DNA from 4 places in the Micromonospora sp. NPDC049366 genome. Region 2 is predicted to be linked to each of the others. Evidence: riboswitches for the same ligand, from Rfam matches in the RefSeq annotation. Region 2 holds a riboswitch; each other region holds the start of a gene.
The links. Region 2 has a riboswitch for cyclic di-AMP ahead of ACIBTV_RS22315 (coiled-coil domain-containing protein). Riboswitches for the same ligand answer to the same signal wherever they lie in the genome.

Region 1 (7,670 bases), on a different contig from region 2:
CCAGGACGTACGACGAGCGGACGGCCCCGGCCGCGTCCCGCAGCGCGGCGTCCACCCGCGCCCACCCGGCCAGTGAGCCGGGCGGGTTGCGGCGCAGCAGCGCCTCCGCGCCGTACACCGCGTGCTGGCCGGCGGCCATCGCGGCCTCCCAGTCCACGTGCCGGGTCCGGAGGTCATGGCGTTCCGACTGGAACTGGTGGTACGAGGCGGTGGTGAGGTTCATCGCCGCCCGCGCCCGGATCAACGCCGAGTCGGGTCGCCCGCCGCCGAGGACCGCCTCGACCGTCGCGACGACCGCGTCGCCGCTCGCCGCCAGGTAGCGGGCGGCGTTGCGGCGCAGGTCGCCGCTCGCGCCATGCGGCCACATGAGCACCCCGGCGAGGATGCCGATCGCACCGCCGATCAGGACGTTCTCCAGGCGGGCCTCGGCGAGGCGCCAATCGGCGGGCGCCAACTGGGCGAAGACGAAGGTGAGCAGCAGGGTGAACATCACCTGCGCCCAGAGCTGGCTCCACAGCCGGCCGACGGTGAACGCCAGCACCATGGTGACCGGCAGCGCCACCACGTAGATGACCGGGTCACGGACCAGGAGCAGTAGCAGACCGCTGGCGGCGGCGCCCAGGGCCGTGCCGAGCACGGCCGGCCGCAGGGCCGTGCGGGTGTCCACGGCCGAGGTCCGCAGGATGGTCAGGGTCGCGAGAAGCACCCAGAAGCCGTGCATGAGGTCCAGGCTTCCGGCGACCACCCGCGCCGCGGCCAACGCCACCGCCACCCGCAGCGCCGACTGCGCCGGCGCCGACCAGGGCGACAGGTACGCGCGGAACTGCCGCCCGTAGCGCACCCACGGTGACCGGCCCGCGTCGACGAACAACTCCCGGTACGCCCCGGCGTCGGCCGCTCCCCGCACCGGCGCGCCGACGGCCAGCCGGGCGGCGACGGCGACGATGCGGACCTGGTCGGCGACGGTCAACGCGGTCACGTCCCGGCACAGCCGGGGCACGTCGAGACCGTCGACGGCCGGTCTGTCGGGGTACGCCGACTCGGCCCGCCGCACGGCCGCGTCGAGCGCGGCGAGGTCGACCGGTGGCGCAGTGGTGCGCAGGCCCCGGGCGGCGGCGCGTGCCGTGTCGGCGCAGCAACGCAGCAGCGCGCCCGCCTCGGCTGCTGGCGCCGACCGTGGGGGCGTCCCTGCCGCCAGTTGGTCGGCCTCGGCGAGGGCTTCCCGCAGCGCCGCCCCGCACACCCGCAGCGCCCGGTCCCGGATCCCGGCCGCGGTCGGCCGCTGCGGGGCGGGCAGCCGGGCGAGGCGCAGCTGGTCGACCGCCTCGCCGGCGGCGGCGCGCAGCCGGCTCCGGTCGCGCTGGGCGGCCGCCGGTTCCGTCACCGTCGCCGCCGTCGCGTCCAGGTACGTGGCGAGCAGCCCGGCCGCTTCGGCGAGGCGACGCGGGTAGGACACCGGCGTGGGGTCGGGCCAGAGCAGCACCTCGGTGAGGGCGATCAGGCCGATGCCGAGGGTCACCCCGCCCAGCCGCTCCACCAGCGTGTCCGGCTGGTACGGCGGGAACGACGCCAGGATGTAGAAGAGTTGGAGCGCGGTGGCCAGGCCGACCAGACGGGGTCCACCCACCCCGGCGAAGGCCACGGCGAAGCCGATGACGAGCATCCCGCCGGCCGCCGCCCAGGTGTTCCCGGCCAGCGCGGTGCCGGTGGCGACCAGCGCCCAGGCCACCGGCATCGCCGCGAGCAGGCTGCCGGCCCGCTCCCGCGCCGATCCGGGTAGCTGGGCGAACGCCCCGGCGGCGACCGCGCCGAAGAGTCCGTACGTGGCGAGGTTGACGCTGTGCAGGGCGTACCGGCCGGCGTAGAAGACGGTGGACGCGACGAGGGTCAGCCGGACGGCACGCCGCAGCGCGACGTGTCCGGGGTCGCGGCGGCGTAGCCACGCCAGGCTGGTTGCGAGCACGCTCGGCCCCCGGGTCTCTCGTGCGCGGCTCTCATCCCCGGTCCTCCATTGTTCCCGGGAACATGCCGGCCCGGGCGCGCTTCGCCGGCAAGACGACCGGCCGCACAGCCCAGCCGGCCGCACAGCCGGATGGGCTCGGTGCCGGTCTGGAGCCGGACAGGCTCCCGGCCGGACGGCCTCAGGGTTCGGCGGCGGCCGGTCCGGTCAGAGCCGGTGCCGGACCCACACGTTGGGCTCGACGTAGACGGCGTGGTCGTGAACGACGTCGACCTGCACCGGCACCAGGGCGCCGGGCACGTGCACCGGGCCGCTGGTGTCGAACGGCAGACCCGTCCAGCCGCGCCAGTCGGCGAGGGTGCCGGTGACGACCATGGACCGGGGAGCGACGCGTTCGATGCGCCCGCCCGCGCGGACGTGCACCCGCAGCCAGGGGTCGACCGGCAGGCCGTCGGGGCGGACCTGGGCGGCGTACTCGGTCATCGGCAGGTCCGGCTGGAGGTGCTTGCCGCTGGGGCGCACCGGGGCGACGAGGGTGTCGTAGCCCTGCTTCGCGACCGCCTGACGCATCGCGTCGAGCATCAGCGCGGACAGCCCGGTGCCGCGCCGGTGCGGGCGGACGCAGATCTCCAACGCCGACACGATGGTCGGGGCGGCCCCGGTGAGCCGGTCGATGGTCGCCCGCTGGATCACCCGGTCCCAGCCGCCGTCGGGCAGCTCGCCCTCGGCCCACCGGAACGGGGCCGCGTACGCGCGAGCCACCGCGCGCCCGGGCTCGTCGGAGTCGACGGCCGCGAAGACGAACTCCGGGTACAGGTCGTGCGCGACGCTGTAGTAGACCGAACCCATCGGGTCCCAGAGCATGAACGGCGGCCAGGCCCCCTCGAAGTCCTCGTCGAGCAGCGGCCGGAGGTCGGGGCGGTCCGCCAGGGACATGATGTCGAGGGTCACGGCCGGAACGCTAGAGGGCGCGGCCGCGGCCCGCACGTCATATTCGCCCGCCGAGCCGCCGAGCCGCCGAGCCGCCGAGCCGCCGAGCCGACCGGGGCGTGACCCGTACGCGCGGTCGCCGTTCAGCTCCGACGTCGCCGCGCGATCCGTGGCCCGCCCCGGTGCGGCCTCACGCCGCGGAGGCGGTGTTCTCCACGTCGCGGGTCGGCATGCCTCGCCGGGCCGCCGGCACCACGCTGGCCGACCAGCCGGCGGACGTCGGCCGCACCGGCTCGGTGACCTGCGCCTGCCGCAGCGCCAGCTGGGCGTTGTTCCACGGCGTGCAGGGCCACGCCTCGCCGGCGCACAGCAGGTTGCGGCACCCGCCCTCGCCGTCGGGCTCGTGCGCGTCGGCCACCCCCAGGGCGAGCTTCCACAGCAGCGGATCGGTCACCCCGTCGGGACGGTCGGTGCTGCCGTCGACGTGGCCTGTTTCGGACATGGTGGATTCCCCCTCGGATACGGTGCCGCCGTACCTTCACCCGTGCGACCCCCCGGTAAACATCGGTGGCGCGGCGGCCCTGGGCTGTCTTGCCCGTACCCGGATTCTCGCCGAGGCCGGCGGCCAACCCGCACGCCGTTCGTCGACGTGTCGCAGGCGTCACCAAACCATGGCCGGCACGGGGACGTGTGGTCACGGCACGTGACAGGACAGCTCCGGCGCGTTGCCATCGGCCGGGGCGAGTGCCCGTTGGCCCAGGCCCCAGCACGGGCGACGCCGCCGACGGCGGAGGATCAGGGGCGGGACGGCCAGGAGGACGGGGCGGGCACCCGGGCCGAGATCGGTCGGCCGGTCAACCGCCGCAGCGCCAGGTAGGCCTCGCAGCCGAGGCAGAGGTCGAACGCGGCGTTGAGGAACGCGGCCGCCAGCGCGACGCCGGTCGCGGTCAGACCGAGCGCCGGCACGCCGGCGAGCAGGCCGATCGCCGCCACCACGGTGCAGGCCAGCCCGACGAGCTGCGCGAACCGCACCGGCGCGACCGGCTCCAGCTCGGTCGGCGGAGCGAGGCGCGGCGCCACGAGCGCGCGGTAGAGCTGGCCGTACGGGCCGAGGCGGGGTCTGGCGGCGGTCACCGCGAAGACGGCCGCCTGGGCCAGCAGCAGCGGGGCGGACGCCGTGATCAGGGCGACGGCGAGGACGACGGTGGTGACGGCGGCGGCGAAGCGCGGCGCGCGAGGGTCGAGCAGCATGGCGGACGTCCGTTTCGGCGGGACCCGCGGAAGGCGGGGGTGACCGGGGAGAGGGGAGAGGCGGCGGGCGGGTCGTCAGGCGGAACGGACCGCGCGACACAGACTCGTCGCCGTCCGGCCGTGGTCCACGATCCGGCGGCGGGTCAGCCACACGCCCCTCACCGCGGCGCCCCGGCGAGCAGCGGCCGGACCGTGGCGACCAGCTCGTCCCGGACGGGCACGCCGGACGCGCGTCGGACGACCCGCCCGTCGGCGTCCACCACCAGCACCGTGGGCGTACGCCACACGTCGAGCGCCCGAACGGCGTCGAGGTGGTGTTCGACGTCGACCTCCAGCAGGCGTACGCCGTCGACGTGGCGCTCGACGTCGTCGAGGATCCGTCGGGTCGCGCGGCAGGGCGCGCAGACCGCGGAGGAGAACTGGACCAGGGTGACGCCTCCGGGGCGTACGCCGAGCGCGGCGAGCACGGCGGCGGTCTCGTCCGCCGGGTGCGCGGGGTGGGTCGCCGCCGCGACGACGCGCAGCCGGCCGTCGCGTCGGCGCCGCCACCAACCGAACGCGGTGGCGAGCGTGAGGACACCCACGACCACCAGCACGCCGGTCAGCGGAGATTGCGCCACGGGGCCAGCCTGCCACAGGGCTGCGGCAACGGATCCGGGCCGCCGGGGTGACGTGCGCCACCGCGTCGCGCTCCCCATAGCGGATCGCCGGGAATCCGCAACCGCAGGCGCGACCGTCCCGCGTGGACCGGTGAAGAGGTTCACACGAACTGGGCGATCGACGCCGACCGTGCCTAACGTCGATCGAGTTCGCGAACGCGGACACCGAGACCGGTAACGCCAAATCCCGCCGCCGGTCGTCGGCATTCGTCAGCCAGGCGGGAGCGGGGGACCCACCGTTCCTCGGTGCCCAGCGCAGGACGCTCGGGGCGCCTCGGGGTGAAGCCGCCACACGCGGCCGGGCACCTCAGCCCGAACCCGACAGCTCACCTCGCCGGCGTGGAGGACGTATCACCATGGCATCTGCGTATCACGCACGACACCGAGCCGTGACCACCCGCCGGGTCGCCGTCGGCACCCTGGCCGCCGGGGCGGTCACCGGCGCCGTCGCCCTCTTCGGCGCCGCGGCCCCCGCACAGGCGGCGGTCAACTGGGACGCCATCGCCCAGTGCGAGTCCGGCGGCAACTGGCACATCAACACCGGCAACGGCTACTACGGCGGGCTCCAGTTCTCGCAGAGCACCTGGAAGGGCTACGGCGGCACCCGGTACGCCGCCCGCGCCGACCTGGCCACCCGTGGCGAGCAGATCGCGGTCGCCGAGAAGGTCCTCGACGGTCAGGGCATCGGCGCCTGGCCGACCTGCGGCAGGAAGGCCGGCTCCACCACGAAGCCGAAGAGCACGACGTCGAAGTCCACGTCGAAGTCGACCGCCACGTCGAAGACCCGGTCGGAGCGGTCGACCGGCGACCGGCGTACCACCACCCCGGCCACCGGTGGGGCGTACGTGGTGAAGCCCGGCGACACGCTGTCCGAGATCGCCGCCGCGCACCGCGTGGCCGGCGGCTGGGAGGCGCTCTACGAGCGCAACCGCAAGGTCGTGGGCGCCGACCCGGGCCTGATCTTCCCGGGTCAGCGGCTCAGCCTCTGACCGACCGCTGACGGTGGCCCCGGCCCGCTGGTTCGCCAACGGGCCGGGGCCACCGTCGTGTCGCGGCTATCCGAAGGAGTGGACGTGGCCGCCGCGGCCCGCGTACGGCGCCCAGCCCCGGCCGGCCAGCGCCTGCGCGCCGTCGGCCACGAAGGCCAGCCAGGCCGCACGCAGCGGCGCACCGCGATCGGTCACCTCCGCCCAGGTCCGCCCCGCGAGCATCGGCGCGCCATCCCAGGCCGCCTCGTCACCGAAGAGCATCGGCAGGTCGCTGCAGTGGCAGGCCCGGTGCGCCGAGGTGGAGCCCGACTCGTCGATCCGGTAGGCGAACACCCGCGCCCCGGCCGCCGCCAACCGCTGGGCGAAGCGCAGGGTGGGGCGGCGGAACACGCGGCGCGTCGCCGCTCCGATCAGCCCCTCCTCGACGGCCCGCCCGAGCAGCGGTACGCGCCGTGACAGCGGCCCGTCCGCCAGGAAGTACGCGATCTCCCGGCGGGTGGTGCCCAGCACCACCTCCAGCCCGTCCGCGCCGGAGCGGGTCGCCTCCTGCCAGCCGCGCAGGTCGGGCAGCGGGTCCACGCCGGCGACCGGCCCGTACGCCGGGACCAGCCCGAACCCGAGTCGCGCGGCGAGGTCCTTTTCGGCGGCCCGCTGGGCGGTGACGATCTCGGCCGGCGACGCGTCGTGCGGGTCCCGGTCGAGCCGCGCGAGGAACCGCTGGGCCACCCGACCGGCCGTGGTCGGGTCGCCGAGCCCCAGGCCGAGCGGGGGGCTCTGCAGCACGGCCCGGCGGAACAGCGACCGGGCCTGCGCCACGCCCAGCAGGCAGGCGAGCGAGTGGGCGCCGGACGACTGCCCGATCACGGTCACGTTCTCCGGGTCGCCGCCGAGATGGGCGGCGTTGTCGCGGACCCAGCGCAGCGCCTCGATCTGATCGCGCAGCCCGAGGTTGCCGGGGGAGACGCCCGGGGCGTACAGGTAGCCGAGCGCGCCGAGCCGGTAGGTCACGCTCACCACGACCACGTCGCCCTCACGGGCGAGCCGGTCGGTGCGGTACCGGTCCCAGGAGCCGGCGCCGGAGCGGTACGACCCACCGTGCAGCCAGACCACCACCGGTCGGTGTCGGGCGTCGGCCGCCGGGGTGACGATGGTCAGGTTGAGGCAGTCCTCCGACTCGACCCCCACCTCGGACCGGCCGCCCGTCGCCGTCGAGCGGGTGGGCGGCTGCGGGCTGACGCCGCCGTGCCGGCGCGCGTCGCGTACGCCGGACCAGGGTCGCTCGGGCACCGGCGGGGCGAAGCGGTCCGCGGTCGCGTAGCGCACGCCCCGCAGGATGGTCAGCCCGTCCGCGCGCTCGCCGCGCAGTGTGCCCCCGCGCACGGTGACCAGGACGTCCGTCCCGTCGACGGGCTCCGGGGCGGGCGCAGCGCCCTCGACGGCGACGCCGTCCTGAGTGAACGACCCGGACGTCACGGGCGACCCTGCCTTCCGTCGGCACCGCCACCGTCGCCCGACCGGGGGCGGTGACGGCCCCGCCGGGCAGACGGGGCCGGGCCACGGTAGCGCCGGCCGGGGACGCCCGACCAGCGGCGTCGCGCCGACGAGACGTACGCCATCGGGCCCTTCGGTCAGAAGAGGGTCAGCGGCCCGACGGGGATCGGCTCGGGCAGCGGAAGCAGACCGGGTACGCGGTCGCGGACCTCGTCGTGGAAGCGGCGGGCGAGCACGGGCGCCTCGGCGTTGTCGGGGGTGTGCACGAAGACGGTCGGCGACCGGCCCTCCCGCAGCCACCCGGCCACCACGTCGATCCAGTGCTGCCAGCCCTCGACCGTCTCGGCGGTGGCGTCGCGCCCGAGGTAGCGGACGATCGGTCGGTCGGTG
Region 2 (7,670 bases):
CCCGACGGGGTGCGCCTGCACGTCGAGGTGGCCGGCGCGGCGGACGCCGGGGTGACCGTCATCCTGCTGCACGGCTGGACGCTCGACGCGCGCAGCTGGCACCGACAGCTCGCCGCCCTGGACGAGGTCTTCGGCACGTCGGTGCGGCTGGTGGCGTACGACGCCCGGGGCCACGGCCGTTCCAGCTGCATGCCGCTGCCCACGGCCACCCTCGCCCAGCTCGGCGACGACCTCGCCGCGGTGCTGGACGCGATCGCCCCGACCGGCCGCGTGGTCCTGGTCGGGCACTCGATGGGCGGCATGACGATCATGGAGTACGCGCACCGGCACCCCGACCACTTCGCCGCCCGCACCGCCGGCCTCGCCTTCGTGTCGACCACCGCCGAGGGGCACACCCACACCGTCTACGGGCTGTCGCCGCGGATCGCCCGGCTGATCCGGCTCGCCGAGACCACCGGCGCCGGCGTACTGGCCCGCTGCGGCGCCTGGCGACCACCCCGGGCGCTGCTGCGCGCGCTGCGCCCGAGCATCCGGTGGCTGCTCTTCGGCGACCGCTGCGATCCCACCGACATCCGCCTGGTCACCTCGGCGGTGGCCCGGGCCTCGCTCCGCTCGATCGGCGGATTCCGCGCCTCCATCGGGGCCCAGCATCGGCTGGAGACCCTGGCGACGCTGGCCCACCTACCGGCCGTCGCGCTGGTCGGCGACCGGGACCGGCTCACCCCGCCGCCGTGCGCCGAGTCGATCGCCGCCGCGCTGCCGGCGACCGAGCTCACCGTCTGTCCGGGCGCCGGGCACATGCTGATGATGGAGCGCCCCGACGAGGTGAACGACGCCCTGCGCGCCGTCCTCCGGCAGGTGCTCGACCCGGACGCGCCGGGCGGGCCGGCCGGGTCCACCCCGGGGACGCCGCCGGCGGCCGACCGGGCCCCGGCCTGACCAGGCCTTCCCGACGTACCTCGGGCGCCGCGCGGCTGACCGGGGCCGTACCCTCGTTCGGTTGGCCCGGCGCACGGCCCGCGAACTCCGCGGCGCCCGCGCCGACGGGGATCAGGAGCGCGCGTTGACCGACCAGACCACCCTGGAGCAGGAGATGGCCGCCGAGCAGCGGCATCTCGACCGGGTGTACGCCCGGCTCGCCGAGCTGCGGGAGTCCGCGGTTCGCGCGGAGCGGGACGGCTACCGGCTCGCCCGGGTCGGCAACTTCGGGGCGCTGGTCGAACGCGACGCGACGGTCTTCCACGCCGCGCAGCGGCGACACGCGCTGGACGCCGAGCACGAGGGGCTGGTCTTCGGACGGCTGGACCTGCGCGACCGGCAGGTGCTGCACGTCGGGCGGCTCGGCATCCGGGACGAGAACGCGGCCAGCATGGTGGTGGACTGGCGGGCCCCGGCCGCCGCGGCCTTCTACCGGGCCACGCCGGCGCAGCCGCTGGGCGTCGTACGACGCCGGATGATCCAGTCGACGGGTGAGCGGGTCACCCGCATCGAGGACGATCTGCTCGACCCGGGCGCCGCCCCGCCGGACATGGCGGTGGTGGGCGACGGCGCGCTGCTCGCCACGCTGTCGCGGGCCACCGGGCGGGGCATGCGCGACATCGTGGCCACGATCCAGCGGGAGCAGGACGAGGCGATCCGCTCCCCCGGCTCCGGGGTGACGATCGTCGCCGGCGGCCCCGGCACCGGCAAGACCGCGGTGGCCCTGCACCGCGCGGCGTTTCTGCTCTACTCCGACCGCAGCCGGTACGCCGGCGGCGGCATCCTGGTGGTCGGGCCGTCGTCGGTCTTCGTCGAGTACATCGCCTCCGTGCTCCCCTCGCTCGGCGAGGACACGGCCACCCTGCGCTCGCTGGGGACACTCTTCCCGGGGATGAGCGCCACCCGCACCGACCCGCCCGACGTGGCCGCCGTGAAGGGGTCGCTGCGGATGCGCCGGGTGCTGGAGCGGGCGGTCCGGGACGCCGCGCCGGACGGTCCGGCGGAGTTGCGCCTGCTCTACCGGGGGCAGCTGCTCCGGCTGGACCGCCGGGAACTGGACGGGATCCGGGACCGGGCGCTGCCCCGGGGCGCCCGCCGCAACGAGGTACGCCGGGCCGGCTTCGACGGCGTCTTCGCCGCGCTCTGGGCGCAGGCCCGCCGGCTGCGGATCGACCGGCTGCCCGAGCAGCGCGCCTTCGAGGACGAGATCGCCGACCGGCCGGAGTTCCGGGAGTTCCTGAAGGCCTGGTGGCCCCGCTTGCACCCCCGTCACGTGCTCGGCTGGCTGGCCCGTCCGGACCGCCTGCGCCGGTACGCCGGCGGCATCCTCTCCGGCCGAGAGATCCGGCTGCTGGAGGCCGCGTACCGGACGCTGGACACCGAGGGGCTGACCATCGCGGACATCGCCCTCCTCGACGAGTTGGACGCGCTGCTCGGCAAGCCGGTGCAGCCGGCGCGGGCGCGGCGGGACCCGTTCCAGCTCGCCGGTGGCGTGCGGGAGCTGACCACGTTCGCCGACCGGCAGCGCGCCGCCCGCGAGGCGGCCCGGCAGCGGCCGGAGGACTACCGGGAGTACGCGCACGTCGTGGTCGACGAGGCGCAGGACGTCTCGCCGATGCAGTGGCGGATGATCGGCCGGCGGGGACGGCTGGCGTCCTGGACCGTGGTGGGCGATCCGGCACAGACCGCCTGGACGGGCGACCCGACGGAGCTGACCCGGGCGCGGGACCAGGCGCTGGGCCGCCGCAAGAGGCACGAGTTCACCCTGACCACCAACTACCGCAACTCGGCGGAGATCTTCGCGGTCGCGGCCGCCGAGATCCGCCGGGTCGACCCGGAGCTGCGCCTTCCCACCGCGGTCCGCTCGACCGGGGTCGACCCGGTCGAACTCGTCGTGCCGTCGGCGGAGCTGCCGAGCGCCACCGTGGCGGCTGCCACGGAGGTGCTGGGTGAGGTCGAGGGCACCGTCGGGGTGATCACGCCGGTTGCCCGGCGCGACGAGGTGGCCGGCTGGCTCGGCACGCTCGGCGCGCCGCGGCTTCAGGTGGTGACCAGCCTGGAGGCGAAGGGTATGGAGTACGACGGGGTGGTGCTGGTCGCGCCGAGCGAGATCCGGGCCGACCCCGGGTCGGGTGTGCGGACGCTCTATGTGGCGCTGTCCCGGGCCACCCAGCGGCTCACCACGGTCGACCCGACGGGCTGACCGGGGTGGGACGTCACCGGTGGGTGATTACGGCCCGTCACTTGCACACATAGCGATGTGAGCATAAGTTGGATCGGTCGGGAGCGTTGTCGGAGGGTGGGTCCGTGGGCGCAGGTCATGACCACCACCACGGGTCGGTGGCGAACGCCGCCCAGCAGCACCGCAGCCGGCTCTGGGCGGCCTTCGCCCTGCTGAGCGGGCTCATGGTGGTCGAGGCGGTGGCGGCGCTGCGCACCGGCTCGCTGGCCCTGCTCTCCGACGCCGGGCACATGTTCACCGACGTGCTCGGCATCGGCATGGCCCTCGCCGCGATCACCGCGACCCGGCACGCCAACCGGGACCCGCAGCGCACCTTCGGGCTCTACCGGCTCGAGGTGCTGGCCGCCCTCGCCAACGCGGTCCTACTCTCCGGCGTCGCGGTCTACGTGGTGGTCGAGGCGGTCGGCCGCTTCGGCGACCCACCGGAGGTGCTCGCCGGGCCGATGCTCGTCGTCGCCGCGCTGGGCCTGCTCGCCAACGTGGTCGCCTTCGCCCTCCTACGGCCGGGGGCGCGCGAGAGCATCAACCTCCAGGGCGCCTACCTGGAGGTGCTCGGCGACCTGCTCGGCTCGCTCGGCGTGATCGGGGCGGCGGCGCTGATCGCGGTGACCGACTGGTGGTGGGCGGACCCGGTCGTCGCGGTCGCGATCGGCGTGTTCATCCTGCCGCGCACCTGGCGGCTCGGGCGCGCGGCGGTCCGCATCCTGGTCCAGGCCGCACCGAAGCACCTGCAGGTGACCGCCGTGCACGATCGGCTGGCCGCCGTGCCCGGCGTGGCCGGCGTCCACGACCTGCACGTCTGGACGCTCACCTCGGGCATGGAGGTGGCCTCGGCGCACCTCACGATGTGCCCAGGGGCCGACGTGGGGACGGTGCTCGCCGCCGCGCGGACCGCGCTGCACGAGGACTTCCACATCGAGCACGCCACGTTGCAGATCGAGCCCGGTGCGGCTGCTGGGGCCTGCGGGTCGGTTGAGTGGTAATGAGCACAACCTTAAATCTGGGTGTGTATTGTCCAGTTATGCCGGAATTTGCCGTAGCCACGTCGACACCGTCAGTCACATCTGCTGCACGGACCCCGGTGGCACCGGTAGTCTCGGCTCCGGCCTCCGGCAGGTGGCGCCCACCGGCGCCGGCGGTGGCCGTCGCCTAATCGCCCGACGCGGCGAGCCGGGGAACCACGTTCGTGGGGTGCATCCGCGCAAGCGGTAGGGATCTTCCGTCCCGAACCCGTCAGCTAACCCGGTCGGCGGCTGACGGAAGGACATGTGCATGCCAGTAGTGGCACCCGTACGACGACGCGCCGCCCGCACGGCGGCCCTGATCGTCGCCACGCTCGCCCTGGGCGTCGCGACAAGCCCCGGCACCGCCGCCACCGCCGCTCCCCCGGTCGGCCAGCTCGCCGCACCGGGCCAGGACGAGGAGGGCGGCACGCCCGCCCTGCGCGCCCAACTCGAAGCGGCCAGCAAGGGCTACCTGGACGCGAAGACCGCCCTCGACCGGTCGGTCAAGCGGCAGGGTGAGCTCACCGCCCAGCTCAAGACCACCGAGGCGGAGCTGGACCACCGCAGCCAGAAGGTCGGCGAGATCGCCGGAGTGGCCTACCGCACCGGCCGGCTGGGGGCCGTGTCGGCGCTGCTCAACAGCAACACGCCCGACGGCTTCATGGACCGGGCCGCGGCCCTCGACGCGGTCGCCGCGAACGAGGACCGGGTGCTGCGCGACCTGTTGGAGACCCGCGACGAGGTGACCCGCACCCGCACCGCGCTCGACGGTGAGATCCGCGAGCAGCGCAAGCAGGTCGCGGTGATGGCCAAGCGGAAGGAACAGGCGGAACGGGCCCTCACCGTCGCCAACAACCGCGCGGCCACCACCGTCGACACCTCCAACCGGGGCACCTCGTCGGCGACGGCCAGGCCGGCCCCGCGCAACTCCGACGGCTCGTGGCCCTCCGAGTCGTGCAGCGTCAACGACCCCACCCCGGCGACCGGCTGCATCACGCCGCGCATGCTTCACGCGCTCAACCAGGCCAAGGCGGCCGGCTTCACACGCTACGTCTCCTGTCACCGCAGCGGCGGCTCCGGTGAGCATCCGAAGGGGCGCGCCTGCGACTTCGCGGCCCAGAAGAACGGCTTCGGCGGCGACGCCACCGGCGGCGACAAGACGTACGGCAACAACCTGGCGGCGTACTTCATCCGCAACGCCGACCGGCTCGCCGTGCTCTACGTGATCTGGTACCGGCAGATCTGGCTGCCCAGCAGCGGCTGGAAGTCGTACAGCGGGGCGGGCGGAGACCCGTCCAGCGACCACACCAACCACGTGCACCTGTCGGTGTACTGATCGCGGGACGTCGGGTGGCCGTCGTGGGCCACCCGACGTCGGCGCGTCAGTCGGCGGTGGCCGGGCCGGGGTCGCGGTCCAGCAGCGCGCCCAGTCGGGCGGCCAGCGCCAGGTGCGCCGCCCGGGCCTGCCGGAAGGCGTACCCGAACAGTGGCGCCGGGGCGGTGAGGGTGATCTCGACGTCGATCCGCACCAGCCCACCCGGCTCCTCGCGCAGCCGGGTGTGGTTGCGCACGGTGGTGGCCGGCCGTTGCCGGGCCACCGTCACGATCTCGTCGTCGGCGATCACCAGCACGTCCGCCCGGTAGGTCGTACGGAAGCGCACCGGTCCGGCGGCCAGCCGGTCGTTGATGACGTAGCTGGCCCGCGCGCCCGGCCGCGGCGGCACCTGCCGCACGCGCACGATCAGCGGATGCAGGTCGCCCTGCCGGCCGAGGTCACTGAGCAGTGCCACCGCGTCGTCCCGGGCGCAGCGCGCCTGGACGGTGTAGCTGAAGGAATCCCGCCTGAGCACACCGTCTCCCTCACCGCCGTCGATCGCCCGATCGTCGCGTACGGCCGGCGCGCTGGCAACGCCCGGACGGTGGGCGACCCGAGCCCGGACGTCGGGTCCCGGTCACCGGGGCGCGCAGCGTCGGCAGTGGAGGTACGGGGTTGTACGGCCGGCGCGGACCTGCGTGGTCCGGCCGGAGCGGGACCGGCGGGGCGTCAGGCGCCGGGGAGCACCTCGGGCGCGGGGGCGCCCGCGTAGTAGGGCTCGGGCGCGCCGAAGAGGCCGAGCAGGCCGGTCACCCAGAGCTGCCGGTGCACGAACCGGCTGGGCTCGGTGACGACCAGCTTGACGCCGCTCACCTCGGCGGTCTGGAACCCGGCGACCATCGCGCTGATGCCCACGGAGTCGATGAAGGTGACGAGCCGCATGTTGAGCTCGATGCGGGTCGGATGTCCCTTGGCGAGCACCTCGGCAATCGCCTCGCGCACCTCGTACGCGGTGTCGACGTCGATCTCGCCACGCGGGGCGATCTCCACCACACCACCGGACAGAACCGACTTCACGATCGACAGGCTCACGCGAGCACCTCCACCCGCCCGTTCTCCGGGCGTCTCATCAGTACGCGGGCCGCGACCGAGAGTATTCCTCCAACGGCCTCGGTCGCCACCCCTCGGGATGAGCAATTCGCGGATCAGGGCACCATTTGTCGCCCTTGTCCGGAGTTTTCATTTCGTCTGTTCGTTCAACGATCCGTCGGACCGACGCGTCGCCGCCCCAGGGTAACCGGTGCCGGCCACTCGGGCGGAAACGGCACGTCCCGTCCCGGAACCTCCCGCCGGGGCAGTCCTGAAGGCCCTGGTCCGGCCCTCGTCCGCACCTGCGGAATTGCCCGCGCTGCCTAGCATCGGCCACGGAAGCTCACCGCTACGGAGAGGACCATCGATGATCAAGCGACTCGCGACGCTCGCCGGTGTCGGCGCCCTGCTCGCCCTCGTACTGGCCTGTGGTTTCGGCGGCGGTGACGACGACGATGACGACGACTTCGCCCGCGGAGCGGCCGTCGTCGTGCTGCACTGAGAGCATCCGCCTGGGCGGCGGGTTTGCGGCGGTGACGCTCGGGGCACTGGCCGGTGGTCGGACCGTGACGTGCGGGACAGACGCCGACGTCCGAAGAGGCCGTCGACTTCGGCACCCGAGGAGGTAACACGATGTTCGGAACTCACCTGCTGGACCGCCGCAGCAGGCCCGAGCGGACCGCCGACCAGGCGTGGCAGCACCTGGTGTCCGTCGTCGGCTCCGCGGGGGACAGCGTGCGGGACACCGCCCGGTCGGCGCGCCGCGGCGGTCACCGCCTGGGCGACGAGGCCGGCGACCTGGTCGGCTCCGCCGCCGACGAGGCCCGCCGCCGCGCCACCCTGGCGTTCGAGGCGCTCGCCGGTCGACGGCCGGCCCTGCCCTGGACGCTGCTGGTCAGCGCCGCGCTGGTCGGTGCCGCGATCGGCTGGGCCGCCGGCACGGCTGCCCGCGCCGCGGGCAGCCGCGAGGACACCGCGGTCGACGACATCGAGTTCGTCGACGTGGACCGCCCCAACTCCCCCATCTCCCAGGACTGACCCT
Region 3 (7,670 bases), on a different contig from region 2:
TCGTGGGACCGGTGACGGTGGCCCGGCAGGCCCTGCCGTACCTCCAGCAGACCAGGGGGCAGCTGCTGCTCTACACCTCCAGCTCCTACACCCGGGGCCGCGCCCGTTACGCGCTCTACTCGGCCACCAAGGCCGCGCTGGTCAACCTCACCCAGGCCCTCGCCGACGAGTGGGCCGAGGACGGCGTCCGGGTCAACTGCATCAACCCGGAGCGGACGGCCACCCCGATGCGCACCCGCGCCTTCGGTGAGGAGCCGGAGCACACCCTGCTCTCGGCCGAGGCGGTGGCCCAGGCCTCGCTGGACGTCCTGATCTCCGAGCTGACCGGTCAGGTCATCGACGTACGCCGGGCGCCGGGTGAGGCCGCGCAGGCCGTGCCGACGCAGACGACGTCGACCGACGCCGCCCCCGCGGTCGTCGGCTGACCGCCCGACACCTGCGGCCGGGACGGCGGTGAACGGAGCGACATGCGTGGTGACCTGGTCCGGAAACTGATCGCACGGTGCCTGAGCACCGGGCTGGCCGTGCTGGCCTTCCTCGTCGTCGCGCTGACCGGCGCGACCGGCTGGGGGTTGGGGCTCGTCGTGGCCGCGCTCGCCGCGACCGCCGCGGAGCGGCGGGTCCGCCCGGGCGCCGACACCACGGCCGAGACGACCCTGATCGCGGCCGCCGTCCTGGTCGGCTACGCGCGGCGGTCCGACGGCGGGTTCGACCCCGCGCTTGCCGCCACCGCACTGGTGCTGCTGGGGCTGGTGCTCCTGGTCGGGCCGCTGCGCCAGGCGGGCAACCTGGAGATCCGGGCGGCGAACCTGCCGGTGCGGTCGTGGACGCCGCTGGTCGCCACGCACCTGGGCGACGCGTTGCTCGGGCTGCTCGCCGTCGTGGCGGTGGCCGCCGCGGCGACCCTGCCCGCCGTGGTCGCCCTGGTGGTCGCGCTGCTGGTCGCCGCCGGCGCCGGCGCGGTCGCCCTGGACCTCGCCCGGCGCCGCTTCCGGCCGGCGGCCGGCGGCGGCCCGGTGAGCCGGGCGCTGCGCCGGCACCAGCCGGAGTTCCTGCTCCACTTCTCCGCCCCGCCCGGTTCCGAGTACCAGGTCACCATGTGGCTGCCCTACCTGGAGCGGATCGGCCGGCCGTTCCTGGTGCTGGTGCGCGAGCCGGAGTTCCTGGCGCCGATCGCCGCGGCCACGACCGCTCCGGTGGTCTACTGCCCGGCCCTGCGCGCGATGGACGAGGTGCTCGTACCGAGCCTCAAGGTGGCGTTCTACGTCAACCACGGCGCGAAGAACAGCCACTGCATCCGCTTCACGCAGCTGACCCACGTGCAGCTGCACCACGGCGACAGCGACAAGGCGCCCAGCGCCAACCCGGTCTCCGGCATCTTCGACCGGATCTTCGTCGCCGGCCAGGCGGCCATCGACCGGTACGCCCGCGCCGGAGTGAGCATCCCGGCGGAGAAGTTCGTGGTGGTGGGCCGCCCGCAGGTCGAGTCGATCGACGTACGCCCCGAGCCGCTGCCCGCCGACGCGCCGCGCACGGTCCTGTACACGCCGACCTGGACGGGGCACCACGCGGACGCGGACTACTGCTCGCTGCCGGTGGCCGAGCCGCTGCTGCGGCGGCTGCTCGACCGGGGTGCGACGGTCATCCTGCGCGCCCACCCCTACACCACGCAGAACCCGGCGTCGGCCCGGCAGCTGGGCCGGCTCACCGAGCTGCTGGCCGCGGACCGGGCACGCACCGGCCGGCCGCACCTGTGGGGTGCCGCCGCGAGCCGGGACCTGAGCCTGGTGGAGTGCGTCAACCGCTCCGACGCGCTGGTCTCCGACGTCTCCGGCGTCATCTCCGACTACCTCTACTCCGGCAAGCCGTTCGCGGTGACCGACATGGCCGACGAGGGCGACCGGTTCCGGGAGCTGTTCCCGCTGGCCGGCGCCGGTTACGTGCTGCGGCGGGACATGGCGAACGTCGACGACGTGCTCGACCGGCTGCTCGGCGACGACCCGCTGGCGCCGGAGCGCTGGGCGACCCGCCGCCGCTACCTGGGCGACTTCCCGGCCGACTCGTACGCCGACGCGTTCCTCGACGCGGCCCGCCGCGAGCTGGAGTCGGGGTGGAACCCGCCGGCGCCGCGGGTCGGGCCGCCGGTGGAGCCGGCGCCGCTCTCCCCCACCGCCTGAACCGACCACCACCTGAACCGGCCGCCGGTCTGAACCGACCGCCGGCCGGCGACGCGCCGCTCTCCCCGGCGGTCCGGGGCGAGCGGCGCTGCCGTGCTCAGCGGTACGCGTCGGCGAGCGCCAGCACCGCCTGCGGGTCCTCGACGTGGGCGTTGTGCCCGAGCCCGGGCAGCGTGACCACCGGCGCGCCCAGCTCGGCGAGCTGCGCGTCGGTGACCATCGGGTCGTGCTCGCCGCGGGCCAGCAGCACCGGCACGTCGGTGGCGGCGAGCAGCGCCGGCAGGGCCGGGTCGCCCACCGCGAACGCGCCCGGGTCCATGGCCAGCCGCCACCGCCCGCCCTCAGCGCGCAGGCCCGCGTCCACCACCGCGTGGTCGGGGTCGACCAGCCCGGTCAGGCCGGAGACCCGCAGGTAGCGCGGGCCGCCTCCTCGCGGGTGGCGAACCAGGTGACCGGCCGTTCGGCCAGCTCGGCCGCCTTCGCCAGCTCGGCGGGTGACCACACCGCCTTGATCCCGAGGCCGATGACCGCGGCCACCGGCAGACCGCCGGCCCGCGCCGCCAGGGCCAGCCCGACCACCCCGCCCAGGGAGTGGCCCAGCACCACGAGTCGCTCGCCGGAACCGAGGCCCGCCGCCGCACGCCCGCCGGAGCCGAGACCCGCCGCGACCCGCTCGGCCAGACCGGCGAACGAGTATGCCGGCAGCGGCGGAGAGGCGCCGTGCCCGGCGAGATCCGGAGCGAGCCAGCGGCCCGGCCAGCGTTCTTCGAGCAGCGGGGCCCACGGCAGCCAGACGTCACCGCTCGCGCCCATGCCGTGCAGCAGCAGGAGGACCGACCGCCCACCGGAGTCATCGACCATGGGCGCAGTCTGCCACGGTGGACGACCGTCGCACGATCGGTCGGCCGGCGGACGATCGGCGGGGCAACACAGCGACGACGGTCACTGTAGAGTTCGGCGCTGGGCGGCGGCCGGAAGCCGTCCGGCGCCACCTCACCTCGATGCTGGTGGACGACAACGGCGCGAAGGGCACGGCCGGGGTGGCGCCGCCGGACATCCTGATCGTGCAGCAGGTGCGCGGCACCGGCCAGGCCGAGGCGTACGCCGACCAGCTGTCGGCCGAGTTCGGCTACCCGGCCGACACCTACGGCGCGACCGTGGCGTTCGTGGGGATCGACGCCAACCGCACCGGCATCCCGTCGTCCACGTTGGGCGGCTTCGGGATGACCGGCTACGGGGCGAAGGCGACGAGCGGATCCAGCAAGATCGAATATCTGTTCATCAGGGGCACGGTGCGGCCGTCCGCCATCGACCACACGGTGACCGGCACGAAGTCCAACCACCTGGCGCTGTACGGCTTCGTCACCTACTCACGAACCGGGCGGCCGGCAAAGGCCACGGGCGCCGGTCCCCTCGAAGGAGGGGGCCGGCGCCCGGGTGTCGGATCGGGTCAGGCGGAGTAGCCGCGGGTGGCCATCCAGTTCGCCAGGTCGATCGTGCTGATCCAGTACGAGGGCACCGCCGGGTTCGCCGAGTCGGCGATCTTCACGGTGCGGCCCTCGTCCCGGTAGCCGACCACGGCGATGTAGTGACCACCGGAGAAGGAGTGCCAGCCGCCGTCGGTGTCCACCGCGTCGCCGACGATGTTGGCGACCACGCCACGGCCGTCGGTGATGGCCTTGACCACGTCGGCCTGGAGCTGGTCCATCTGGGCCGGGCTCGGGGCGCCGTCGAACATCCGGGTCCGGTACGGGCTGCCCTTGACCACCGCGTTCAGCACCCGGGTCGTGTCCTGGGCGGAGTTGGTGCCCATCTCGGTGGTGCCGAGCTGCGCGGCCAGGTCGTCCTGGTTCCGTTCGATGCCGCTGGCGCTGAGGGCGTTGCGGGTCGCCGCCGGGCCGCAGTAGTAGTACGTCGTCTGCGCCTGGTAGTCGTAGTCGAGCACCTTGCTCTTCGGGGGCTTCGGCGGTGTCGGCTTGCGGGTCAGGTCGGGGTTCGCGGCCTTCGGGGCGGCCGGGGACGCGCTCGACGCCGAGGGAGCGCTGGTCTCGGGCGCGGCGGTGGTGGGCTCCGCGGTCCGGTCCTGGCTGCGCGAGGCGACGGTCGCGTCGCTGCGCAGCTCGGCCACCGCGGCGGAGGCCGGCTGGCCGCTGGGCGCGTCATCGATGCCGCTGGCCAGCACGCCGGCGGTGGACGCCAGCACGAGGGCCGCGGCGGCGCCGGTGATCTGGTATGGGCGCTGCGTCGCCAGTCGACGGAGCTGACGCTTCAGGGTGTGCTTCACGTGTTCCTCCACGGGCTCGGGGGAGAGCGGCCCTACCACGCCCACGCCGGTGGGCGGGCAGGCGTCACCGCGCGGACGTCGTCCGCGACTGGTGGACCGCTCAGGGGATCGCCCGGTAGGCCGGGCGGGAGACGCGGGTGCCGGGTCAGCTCGCCACGACGGGACGGGCGAGGGCGGGTACCGCGGTGCCGTGGAGGTGCGGGGAGGAACGAGGGGTGGGCTGGTGCTGCACGAGGATGGAGCTCCTTCCGACGCCGCCTACCGGGTTAGCTGACGGATTCGGGCGGGAAGATCGCCCTACCGCGGGCCGTGGCTCGCGGATTCACCCCGGACGTGCGTGTGGGTCCCCGGCTCGGAACTGCCGATTAGGCGGGTCGGCGCGGCGTCGCCTCTTGCGATCGGTTACCGCACCGGACGGGCCGACACTACTAAGCGGTACTCACCCTGCCAACCCTGCCTGACCTGCGTAAACACTGATCATGGAAATTTTTTCCAGGCGTACGGACACTGGCGTGACTCAATGGGACGCGGGGCGTGGGAGGCGCCGTCGGGCGACAACGGGACAGCCGGCCGGAAAGGCGCTCCACAACGCCCGGAAATCGTTCCCGATCATTCCCGCTGACCGTTTCCGGCCGACTGTGACCGGGCTCACGGAACAACCCCGGTGTCACCCGACCCGGGCGGGCCGCCAGCGGCGCGCCGGCACCGGACGGGTCGCCGCGGCGACCGTGGCCGGCCGGGCCGCCGGCGCCCGCAGCGGCCGGAGCCGGGCCGCGGCGGCGTACGCCTCGGCGGCGAGCGTCCGGGCGGCCTCGGCGGCCAGCTCGGCGTCCCGCCATCCGGCCCGCTCCCGCTCCTCGGCCAGCCGGTAGTCGGCGTGTCGACTGTCTCGCACCACCCGCGCCAGCCGCACCTCCTGCTCGACCGGGTGCAGCCGGGGATCCCACCCGTTGCGGTGCCCGAACACCTCGCCGAGCTGACGCAGGGTCAACTCGCCGCGCCAGTGCGCCGCCGTGGCCGCGCGGTGCAGGTGCCGCTCCCGGGCCGCGTACTCGGCCGGCGTCCGGGGCGTCCGCGGCGGGGGCAGCGCACCCGTGCCCGCGAACCGACGCGCGGCCGTCTCCGCCTCGTCGTACGCGGCCCAGGCCCGTTCCAGGTCGCGGTGGGCGGCCAGCCACTCCGCCCGCCGCCGGCGGGCCGTCTGCGCCGCGCCGGCCGCGGCGACGGCCACCTCCTCGGCGTACCGGCGCAGGTCGGCGGCCTCGGCCTCGGCCAGCTCACGGGCCGTCGGGGTGGCGGGAGCGGCGGCGTCACCGTCGGCGCGGTCCCGCTCCGGGCGGGCGACCAGCACGGTGAGCACGGTCAGGGCCAGCACCAGCAGGACCGACCAGATGGCGACGGCGAGCGGGACCTGGACGAGGAACTGGTAGAGGACGGTCTTCTCCATGTCGGCACCTCGGGAGGAACGGCTGCGATGGGGGGCGCGCGGGGCGCCGGGGGCGGTGGCGCGGGCCACGGGTGACCGGGGCGGCGCCCCGGGGCGGGGCCGGCGGGGACGCGGGGTGGCGGGATCGGCGGGATCGACGCCCGCCGTCGGGCTCAGGCCCCGGGCGGGGCGCGGGGCGCCGAGGGGGCCGGGCCGGTGCTCGTCGGCCTGCGGGGCTCGGCGGCCGGGATGCCGGCCGTCGCCATTGACGGGGGCCGGACGCCGGTGCGGTCGACGGCGGCCGGGTGCGGGGCGGCGCCGGCCGCGACCGGGGTGGCTCCGTCGTCGGCGGTGACCCTGGTGCGGACGGTGACGGCCCTGGCGACGGTGTCGGCCCCGGTGAGCGCGGCGACCCCGGTGAGAGTGGCGACCCCGGTGACGGTGGTGCCGCCGACGCCGCGGGGCCGGGTGTCGGCGGCGCGGTGCGCGGCCGGGTCGACCGGGGCGTGGCTTCCCTGCCCGTCGGCGACGGCCGGCGCGGCCGGGAACGCGGTGCCGGACGCCGCCAGGGCGCCGGACGGCGAGCCGGCGCCGACGGTCAGCGCGCCGACGACCGCGAGGCTGGCCAACAGACGGCCGGCCCATCGCGCCACCCACCACAGGGGACAGGTGAACGCGACGGGAAGCATCCGACAACGCTACCGCCGGCAACGCCCGGTCGCACTCGATGCCGGGCGTGTCGGCGCGCCGCGCCGGGCGGTGTGACCAGGGTGGACGGCGTCAGCGGGAATCCACGTACGCCGGCTGGTCGTCGCTGTGGTCGACGGCGCGCCGGGGCCGCGGGACGCGGGGCGCGGCGGGCGCCTCCGGCCCGGTGGCCGCCGGCTCGGACCGGCCCGATGGAGCGACGGTCACCGGCGCGGCGGGGTTCCCGGGGCGGGCGGCGGTCGCGCGGGCCCGGCGTGGTCCGAGCAGCCGCATCATGGGCGTCTCGACCCAGCGGTGCACGAGCCCGGCCAGCACCAGGTTGAGCAGCAGGAACCCGAACACCGCGGTGAGCCCCCACCAGCCGGGCAGGCCGGTGCCCCAGTCGCCGGTCAGCCGCAGCACGGTCATCATCACCAGGACGTGCACCAGGTAGAAGGCGAACGACACCTCGCCGAGCCACACCATCGGACGGGACCGCCACGGAGAGCGCAGCCCGCGCACGTCGGCGTCCGCCGCCGCGGTGATGACCAGGAGGTACGCCGCCGACAGCAGCGCCGCCCACAGCTCGGCGCGGATCCACTCGGCGGCGACCACCCAGGTCACCACGAAGACCGCGCTGGCGACGGGGAGCTTCGGCCCCCGCCACCGGCCGCGCCGCATCAGCTCGGCGGCGGCCACCCCCATCCAGAACTCCAGCGACCGGATCGGCGGAAAGACCTGCGTGAACCACCACCGGCTCTCCTCCGGCACCAGCAGCTGCGCCGGCCAGAGGGCCAGGATCAGCAGCGGCACCGCGACCACGACGGCCCACAGCGCCCAGGGGCGAGCCCGGCGGATCAGCGGCAGTGCCAGCGGCAGACAGAGATAGAAGAAGAACTCGCAGGACAGCGACCAGCTCACCGTGTTGATGCTGTAGAAGTGGCCGGGCCGGGGATCCCACGCCTGGAGCAGGAAGAGGTTCTCGATCGCGATGTCGAGCCGGACCGGGTCGGCGAACCAGAACGCGGCGAGCAGCGCGAGCGCCCACAGCAGCACGTGGTTCGGCCAGATCTTGGCGACGCGTCGCCGCCAGAAC
Region 4 (7,670 bases), on a different contig from region 2:
TCGATCCGGAGCAGGCGTTGGCCGAGCTGCGGGCGGGCAACCAGCGGTTCGTCACCGGTGTCCCGCACCATCCGAATCAGGACGCCGGCCGCCGGGCCGCCGTCGCTTCCGAGCAGCACCCGTTCGCGGTGATCGTCGGGTGCGCCGACTCCCGGCTCGCCGCCGAGATCATCTTCGACCGGGGGCTCGGGGACCTCTTCGTGGTCCGCACCGCCGGCCACACGACGGGGCCCGAGGTGCTGGGCAGCGTCGAATACGCGGTCACCGTGCTGGGCGCGCCGCTGGTGGTGGTGCTCGGGCACGACTCCTGCGGAGCGGTGCAGGCCGCCCGGGACTCGGTCGCCACCGACTCGACGCCGCCGGGGCACCTGGCAGCCGTGGTCGACGCCGTCGTGCCCAGCCTGCGCCGGGCCGCGGCCGCCGGGGTGGACGACATCAACGGCATCGTCGACATCCACATCGCGCAGACCGTCGAGGCCCTGCTCGGCAACTCGCCGGTGCTCGCCGCCGAGGTGGCCGCCGGGCGGTGCGCGGTGGTCGGCATGTCCTACCGGCTGGCGGCCGGCGAGGTACGCGAGGTCGCCTCCGTGCCGGCCGGCACGGCACGCGCCGCCGCCTGACCCGGCCCTCCTGGACGTACGACGAAGGGGCCGCCCCGCGACGCGCGGAGCGGCCCCTTCGCATGCCACCTGTCGTCGCTACAGCAGCGACATGTGTACGTGGTCGGTGTGGTTCGACGGTCCGCTGTACGACTTCCAGCCGGTCGCCGGGAACCAGATCTGCCTGTTCCAGATCACGTAGTAGATGCCGAGTCGGTCGGCGTTGCGAATCAGGAACGCGGCGAGGTTGTTGCCGTACATGCGGGTGTCGTCGTTGTGCCACGGCGCGAAGCCGCTCTTCTGCAACGACCAGTCACAGGCCCGGCCCTTCGGGTGCTCCCACGGCCCACCGGAGCGGTAGCAGCCGACGAACCGGTTGAAGCCGGCTCGCTTGACCTCCTTGTACGCGTGGAGCGTGCGCGGGGTGATGCACCCCGAGGTCGTCGGGTCGTTCTCGCTGCAGGACTCGGGCTTCCAGTCACCGTCCGCGTCCCGGCCGGGGGCGACCCGGGCGACGGGTGAGGTGGCCGAGACCAGGCCACCGGTGAAGCCCTTCCCGCCGACCAGGGCCAGCGCCTTGTCCGCGTCGCGCTTCTGCTTGGCCATGATGGCGGTCTGCTTCTGCTGCTCGCCGACCTCCGCGTCGATGGCGAGCTTGGCCAGCTCAGCGCGCCTCTTCACCGCGTTGACCTCGGCCAACTTCTGGGAGTTGACCAGGTTGAGCTCGTCCAGCCCGGTGGCCCGCTGCACGAAGGAGTCGGGGCTGTTGCTCTCCAGGAGCATGGCCATCGCGCCGATGCGCCCGGTCCGGTAGGACTGAGCGGCGATCTCGCTGACCTGCGGGGCCAGCGCGTCCAGCTCGTCCTGGGCGCGCTTCACCTCGAGGGCCAGCTCCGCCTGGCGCGTCTTGGACTTCTCCAGCTTCGCCTTGGCCGCCGTGTAGTTCCGGTTGGTCTGCTCGATCACGTCGGTGAGGAGCTTGGGCTCGGCGTCCTCCTCGTGCCCCGAGGGGGTGGAGGGGTTCGGCGCGGCCGATGCCGGGAGGGGCCCGGCGAGCACGGCCAACGCGGCCAACACGGCCGCCACAGGCGTCAACCAGCGGCGTAGGGGTGCCGTCACAGTGTTCCCTTCCGTCGACCGCCGACCGGGTTAGCTGACGGGTTCGGGGCGGAAGTGGCCCCTACCGCTCGCGCGGATTCACCCCGGGTACCTGGGTTCCCGGTTCGCCGGGTGGCGATTGGGCGGTGGCACCGCACGCGCCGCTGCGCGCCTTCATCGGTGACCGGCAGCGAGGTTACCCGAGAGTCCTCCGGGGGATCTACGTCCGGATGCCGACTAAAAGCGTCATTTCGGCATTGCGCTGTGTGATCAGTGACCGGGTCGTCAGCTCGCCCCACCCGCGCCGTCACGCTGCGGAGTGTCACCATGCGCTGTCCGTTCTCCTGTCCGGTTCGGGCCGCCCCGGGCGGGCGGCGAGGGGTGGGTCCGGGTCGAGCGTCCGGCCGTGCCGGCCGGCGCTCAGTGCCTCCAGCGCCTCGGCCCGGTCCGGTGCCGGCCGGGCGGCCGGAGGTGGTGGCGTCGGTGCGGGCGGGCCCGCGTCACGGTCCGCCGCGCCGTGACGACCGGCCGTGGTCACCAGGGCCGCCAGTGCGGTGGTCAGCGGGACGGCGGCGATCAGGCCGAGCGTGGCGACCGCGCTGCGTACGATCTCCTGGGCCAGGAACTCGCTGGTGAGGATCTGGGCCGCCCCGCGTGAGTCGGCGGTCAGCAGGAGCAGCAGCGGCAGCGAGGCGCCGGCGTACGCCAGCACGATCGTGTTCACCGTCGACGCGATGTGCGCGCGGCCGACCCGGGTCGCCGCGCGGTACAGCTGGAGCCGGGACAGCCCCGGGTTGGCGTGCGCCAACTCGGTGACCGTGGCCGCCTGGGTGACGGTGACGTCGTCGAGCACGCCCAGTGAGCCGATGATGATGCCGGCGAGCAGGAGGCCGTGCAGGTCGACGTCGGCCTGGAACATTGACAGGGTGGTGGCGTCCTCGCTGCCGAAGCCGGTCAGGTGGGTGGCCGCGGTGGCGATGGTGCCGAGCACTCCGGTCAGCACCAAGCTGCCCAGCGTGCCGAGCACCGCCACCGAGGTCTGGGCCGTGACCCCGTGCGTCAGGTACAGCACCACGAACATGATCAGCGCGGCGCCGACCACCGCGACCAGCAGGGGCGGGCTGCCGGCGCTGATGCCGGGGAGCACGAAGCCGAGCAGGATGGCGAAGCTCGCGGCCAGGCCGGCGAGCGCGGCCACGCCCCGCCACCGCCCGAAGGCGACGATCGCGGCGGCGAAGACGACGGCCAGCCACAGCAGCGGCTTGCCGCGCTGGTGCTCGGCGATGTTCCAGCTGCTCGCCGACGGGTCGGCCGGGTCGGTCAGCTCGACCAGGATGATCTCGTCGCCGACCGCCACGGTCGGCGCGCCCGGGCCGTCCGGGATCGGGGCCTCCACCTGTCGACCCGCCGCCGGGCCGTCCTCCACCTTCACCCCGACCGTGCCGCACACGCCGGGTGAGCCCGTCCCCGGTGTGCCCTCCGGGGTGGGCGGGGCGGGCGGACACGGCTCCGAGACGACCCGGGTGACCGTGCCGTGGTACCTCGGCACGTCGGAGCCGTCCGCCGGCTCCGGCGCGTTCCACGGCCAGAGCAGCAGTGCGGCGACCACCGTGGCGAGGACGAGCGGGACCACCGTCGCGACGAGGATCCGTCGCACCCGCGGCGGGGTGGACGGTGCGGGACGGCTGTGGTCGGCACCCAATGCGAGTCTCCCAACGAATCCGGGGCGGGGTACGTACCGGCGGGGCGATCGGTTCAGCGGCGCCGGACGATCGTCCGGGCCGGCGCGGGGCGGTGACCTGTGATGGCGGAGTGATCGCGGACCGTGACCGGGTTGCCCGGCCGGCCGCCGGGGGCGGACGGCAACCGGCGGTAGGGCCGGGCCGGGCGGTGCCGAGTCGGGAGAGCCATCGTTCGGAATGCTAACCAGGCTCGCGCGCCGATGCCTGTCCTGCGCTCGGTGTCGGAGGGTCGCGTCGGCGGGACGGCACCCCCCGGGCACCGCCGGCGGGCATGGTGGAGTCATGTCCATGCACCCGCACGACCCCGACCCACCGCTCGGCCACCCCGACCACTCGGGCCGCTCCGGCCACGAGGGGCGCGGTGGCGGTCGCGGGCACGGCGGGGAGGACGGCGGCGAACCCGGGCACGGCGGCGGGCATCGCGGGCACGACCGGCACGCCGGGCACGACCCGGAGATGTTCCGGCGGCGGTTCTGGCTCTGCCTGGTGCTCACCGTGCCGGTCGTGGTCACCAGCCACATGGTGATGGCCTGGTTCGGCTACGAGCTGGCGTTCCCCGGCCGGTCCTGGGTCGGTCCGGTGCTCGGGTCGGTGGTGTTCTGGTGGGGTGGCTGGCCGTTCCTGGCCGGCGCGCTCCGCGAGCTGCGCGACCGCACGCCCGGCATGATGCTGCTGGTCACGATGGCGATCACCGTCGCGTACGTGGCATCGCTGGCCACCGGCATCGGCGCCTTCGACCTGGACTTCTGGTGGGAGTTGGCCGCGCTGGTCACCATCATGCTCCTCGGTCACTGGCAGGAGATGCGGGCGATCGGGCAGGCCCGGGGGGCGTTGGCGGCGCTCGCCGCGCTCCTGCCCGACCGGGCCGAGCGGGTCGGCGGGGATGGTCGGCCGGAGCCGGTCCCGGTTGCCGAACTGCGGATCGGGGACGTGGTGCTGGTCCGCCCGGGCGGCCGGGTGCCCGCCGACGGCCGGGTGACCGACGGCGCGGCCGAGCTCGACGAATCGATGATCACCGGGGAGTCCCGTCCGGTGCCCCGGTCGGCCGGGGACCGGGTCGTCGCCGGCACCGTGGCCACCGACTCCGCGCTCCGGGTCCGGGTCGAGGCGGTGGGTTCGGGCACGACGCTCGCCGGCATCCAGCGGATGGTCGCCGAGGCGCAACGGTCCAGCGGGCGCGCCCAGCTGCTCGCCGACCGGTTCGCGGCCGCGCTCTTCTACGTGGCCACGGGCACCGCCGTGGCCACGGTGCTGGTCTGGACGCTGCTCGGCCGGGTCGACGAGGCGGTGGTCCGTGCCGTGACGGTCCTGGTCATCGCCTGCCCGCACGCACTCGGGCTGGCCATCCCCCTGGTGATCGCGCTGAGCACGGCGCTCGCCGGGCGCTCCGGGATCCTGGTGAAGGACCGGCTGGCGCTTGAGCGGATGCGGACCGTCGACGCCGTCCTGTTCGACAAGACCGGGACGTTGACCCGGGGCGGGCACGTGGTCACCGAGCTGGCCCCGGCGTCCGGCGTCGACCGGGACGAGCTGCTGCGGCTGACCGCCGGTGTGGAGTCCGACAGCGAACACCCGCTGGCCCGGGCCGTCGTGGCGGCGGCGGGGCCGGGCGGCGCCGCGCGGGCGAGCGGTTTCCGGTCGCTGCCGGGCCGCGGCGTGCAGGCGACCGTCGACGGTACGGAGTACGCGGTGGGTGGTCCCGCTCTGCTGCGCGAGTTGGCGGCGCGTCCTCCCGACGAGCTGACCCCGGCGGTCGACCGGTGGAGCGCCCGGGGCGCCGGAGTGCTGTACCTGGTCCGGCTACCGGCGACCGTGCTGGGCGCGCTCGCGTTGAGCGACGAGGTGCGCCCGGAGGCGCGCCAGGCGATCGCCGAGCTGCGTGACCAGGGCGTGCGTACGATCGCGATGATCACCGGCGACTCCCGGGCCGTGGCCGACGCGGTCGCCGCCGACCTCGGCTTCCGCCCCGGCGACGAGGTCTTCGCCGAGGTGCTGCCGGAGGAGAAGGACGGGCGGGTCACCGCGCTGCGTCGGCGCGGGCTGACGGTGGCGATGGTCGGCGACGGTGTGAACGACGCCCCGGCGCTGGCCCGGGCCGACGTGGGCATCGCCATCGGCGCCGGCACGGACGTGGCGATCGAGTCGGCCGGGGTGGTGCTCGCCTCGTCGGACCCGCGGGGGGTCGCCGCGGTGGTGCGGCTCTCCCGGGCGTCGTACCGGAAGATGCTTCAGAACCTCGGCTGGGCCGCGGGTTACAACGTGGTCGCGCTGCCGCTGGCGGCCGGGGTGCTCGCCCCGGTGGGTGTGACCCTGAGCCCTCCGGTCGCGGCGGTGCTGATGTCCGCGTCGACCATCGTGGTCGCGCTGAACGCGCAGCTGCTGCGGCGGGTGCGCCTGGAGCCGGCCGCTGAGGTCAGCCGCGCTTCATGAGGCGGCCGACGGCGGCCATCATCTCGGTGGCCATCTCGTCGGCGCGGCCCTCGGCGGCGCCCTCGTGCATACAGTGCCGGGCGTGTCCGTCGAGCAGGCCGAGCGCGACCTTGTCCAGGGCGGCCTGGATCGCGGAGATCTGGGTGAGCACGTCGATGCAGTAGCGGTCCTCGTCGACCATCTTCTCGACGCCGCGGACCTGTCCCTCCACGCGGCGGAGCCGCGCGAGCAGCTGATCCTTGCTGGCGGTGTATCCGCGGATGGGCGTGGGTGCGGTCATGCGGACAAGGATAGCCTACCCCCCGGGGGTATGGTACGGTCCTATCGTGCCGGATACCCCCACCCGGTACAGGTAAGCCTCGGGGGCGGGAGTCCGTCCTCGTATTACCCCTGGGGGGTATTGTTCGAGGCGGCGGAAGGAGCGGTCGGATGGTCACCACGACATACCAGGTGCAGGGCATGACCTGCGGACACTGCGTGAGCGCGGTCAGCGCCGAGGTCGGCGCGATCCCGGGCGTCCGGGACGTGCGGGTCGAGCTGTCGAGCGGGCAGGTCACCGTCGACAGCGAGACCCCGCTGGACGTCGCGTCCGTGCGGGCGGCCGTCGACGAGGCCGGCTACGAACTCGTCGACGCCTGATCGGGATCGGAGCCGCCAGGATGAACACCGCGATGAAGCTGAGCGGGTTCGCGCTCGGGCTCGCGGCGGTGTTCGGCGCGGCCTACGGGGTCGGTCAGGTGGCCGGCCCCGTCACCCCCGCCGCCGAATCCCGCCACGACGACACCATGGCCGGGCACGGTGACACCGGGCACGGCACCGAGGCGGGCGCCTCCGGGCGCCTCCCCGGTGGCCTGCTCGTCTCCGACCGGGGCTACACGCTCGTGCCGGTGACCGCCCCATCCGGCGAGTTCGCCTTCCGGATCGCCGGCCCCGACGGCGGCCCTGTCACCGCGTACGACGTGGCACACGACAGGCGCATGCACCTCATCGTGGCGCGCCGGGACCTCTCCGGCTTCCGACACGTGCACCCCGAGCAGGATCCGGACGGCACCTGGCGGGTGGCCGCCCCGTTCGGCGGGCCCGGCGTGTGGCGGGCCTTCGCCGACTTCACCCCCACCGGCGGCGAGCCGCTGACGCTCGGTGTCGACGTCACCGTGCCCGGTGCGCTCACCGACCGGCCGCTGCCACCGCCCGCCACCAGCACCACGGTCGACGGCTACACCGTCACCCTGGCGGGCAGCCCGCAGCCCGGCCGCACCGCCCAGCTCACGCTGACTGTCAGCCGCGACGGCGCGCCGGTCACCGACCTGGAGCCCTACCTCGGCGCGTACGGCCACCTGGTGGCCCTGCGCCAGGGCGACCTCGCGTACCTGCACGTGCACCCGGACGGCGCGCCCGGCGACGGGCGGACGCCGCCCGGCCCCGCGGTGACGTTCCGCGCCGAGGTGCCGTCCGCCGGCGCCTACCGGCTCTACCTCGACTTCAAGCACGGTGGCGTGGTGCGCACGGCGGAGTTCACCGTGCTGGCCGACGCCGCCACCGCCCCGACGGGCAGCCCCGCGCCGACCCCGAACGCACCCGCCCCGACCGGCGCCGCCGAGCACGGCGAGCCGGGCCACGGGCACGACTGACGGGACCCTCGATGACCACCACCAGCAGCACGCCGCTGCCGACCGCGCCGAACCAGATCGAGCTCGCCATCTCCGGGATGACCTGCGCCTCCTGCGCCGCCCGCATCGAGAAGAAGTTGAACCGGATGGAGGGCGTGACGGCCACGGTCAACTACGCGACCGAGAAGGCC

Region 1: another riboswitch for cyclic di-AMP. It lies ahead of ACIBTV_RS12400 (transglycosylase family protein); the one in region 2 lies ahead of ACIBTV_RS22315 (coiled-coil domain-containing protein).
Region 3: another riboswitch for cyclic di-AMP. It lies ahead of ACIBTV_RS13815 (C39 family peptidase); the one in region 2 lies ahead of ACIBTV_RS22315 (coiled-coil domain-containing protein).
Region 4: another riboswitch for cyclic di-AMP. It lies ahead of ACIBTV_RS07490 (coiled-coil domain-containing protein); the one in region 2 lies ahead of ACIBTV_RS22315 (coiled-coil domain-containing protein).

The regions. Positions count from the first base shown of each region.
Region 1 is NZ_JBITMV010000007.1:82,176-89,845, reverse strand. Features, by position in the region: gene ACIBTV_RS12425 (FUSC family protein) at 1-1,963, opposite strand, end outside; gene ACIBTV_RS12420 (N-acetyltransferase) at 2,168-2,911, opposite strand; gene ACIBTV_RS12415 (hypothetical protein) at 3,081-3,392, opposite strand; gene ACIBTV_RS12410 (DUF4395 domain-containing protein) at 3,686-4,141, opposite strand; gene ACIBTV_RS12405 (TlpA family protein disulfide reductase) at 4,300-4,761, opposite strand; cyclic di-AMP (ydaO/yuaA leader) riboswitch at 4,969-5,154, shown strand; gene ACIBTV_RS12400 (transglycosylase family protein) at 5,157-5,789, shown strand; gene ACIBTV_RS12395 (carboxylesterase family protein) at 5,856-7,262, opposite strand; gene ACIBTV_RS12390 (DUF72 domain-containing protein) at 7,418-7,670, opposite strand, start outside.
Region 2 is NZ_JBITMV010000016.1:25,501-33,170, forward strand. Features, by position in the region: gene ACIBTV_RS22300 (alpha/beta fold hydrolase) at 1-939, shown strand, start outside; gene ACIBTV_RS22305 (HelD family protein) at 1,064-3,181, shown strand; gene ACIBTV_RS22310 (cation diffusion facilitator family transporter) at 3,286-4,203, shown strand; cyclic di-AMP (ydaO/yuaA leader) riboswitch at 4,357-4,488, shown strand; gene ACIBTV_RS22315 (coiled-coil domain-containing protein) at 4,493-5,560, shown strand; gene ACIBTV_RS22320 (SRPBCC family protein) at 5,607-6,074, opposite strand; gene ACIBTV_RS22325 (STAS domain-containing protein) at 6,269-6,631, opposite strand; gene ACIBTV_RS22330 (hypothetical protein) at 6,996-7,130, shown strand; gene ACIBTV_RS22335 (hypothetical protein) at 7,262-7,666, shown strand.
Region 3 is NZ_JBITMV010000008.1:125,335-133,004, forward strand. Features, by position in the region: gene ACIBTV_RS13790 (D-ribitol-5-phosphate cytidylyltransferase) at 1-425, shown strand, start outside; gene ACIBTV_RS13795 (CDP-glycerol glycerophosphotransferase family protein) at 468-2,177, shown strand; gene ACIBTV_RS13800 (alpha/beta fold hydrolase) at 2,275-2,541, opposite strand; gene ACIBTV_RS13805 (alpha/beta fold hydrolase) at 2,571-3,038, opposite strand; gene ACIBTV_RS13810 (hypothetical protein) at 3,056-3,640, shown strand; gene ACIBTV_RS13815 (C39 family peptidase) at 3,628-4,473, opposite strand; cyclic di-AMP (ydaO/yuaA leader) riboswitch at 4,702-4,843, opposite strand; gene ACIBTV_RS13820 (hypothetical protein) at 5,129-5,908, opposite strand; gene ACIBTV_RS13825 (hypothetical protein) at 6,061-6,576, opposite strand; gene ACIBTV_RS13830 (acyltransferase family protein) at 6,668-7,670, opposite strand, start outside.
Region 4 is NZ_JBITMV010000003.1:319,932-327,601, forward strand. Features, by position in the region: gene ACIBTV_RS07485 (carbonic anhydrase) at 1-620, shown strand, start outside; gene ACIBTV_RS07490 (coiled-coil domain-containing protein) at 699-1,718, opposite strand; cyclic di-AMP (ydaO/yuaA leader) riboswitch at 1,723-1,853, opposite strand; gene ACIBTV_RS07495 (YibE/F family protein) at 2,020-3,399, opposite strand; gene ACIBTV_RS07500 (heavy metal translocating P-type ATPase) at 3,722-5,869, shown strand; gene ACIBTV_RS07505 (metal-sensitive transcriptional regulator) at 5,853-6,149, opposite strand; gene ACIBTV_RS07510 (heavy-metal-associated domain-containing protein) at 6,299-6,508, shown strand; gene ACIBTV_RS07515 (hypothetical protein) at 6,529-7,500, shown strand; gene ACIBTV_RS07520 (heavy metal translocating P-type ATPase) at 7,512-7,670, shown strand, end outside.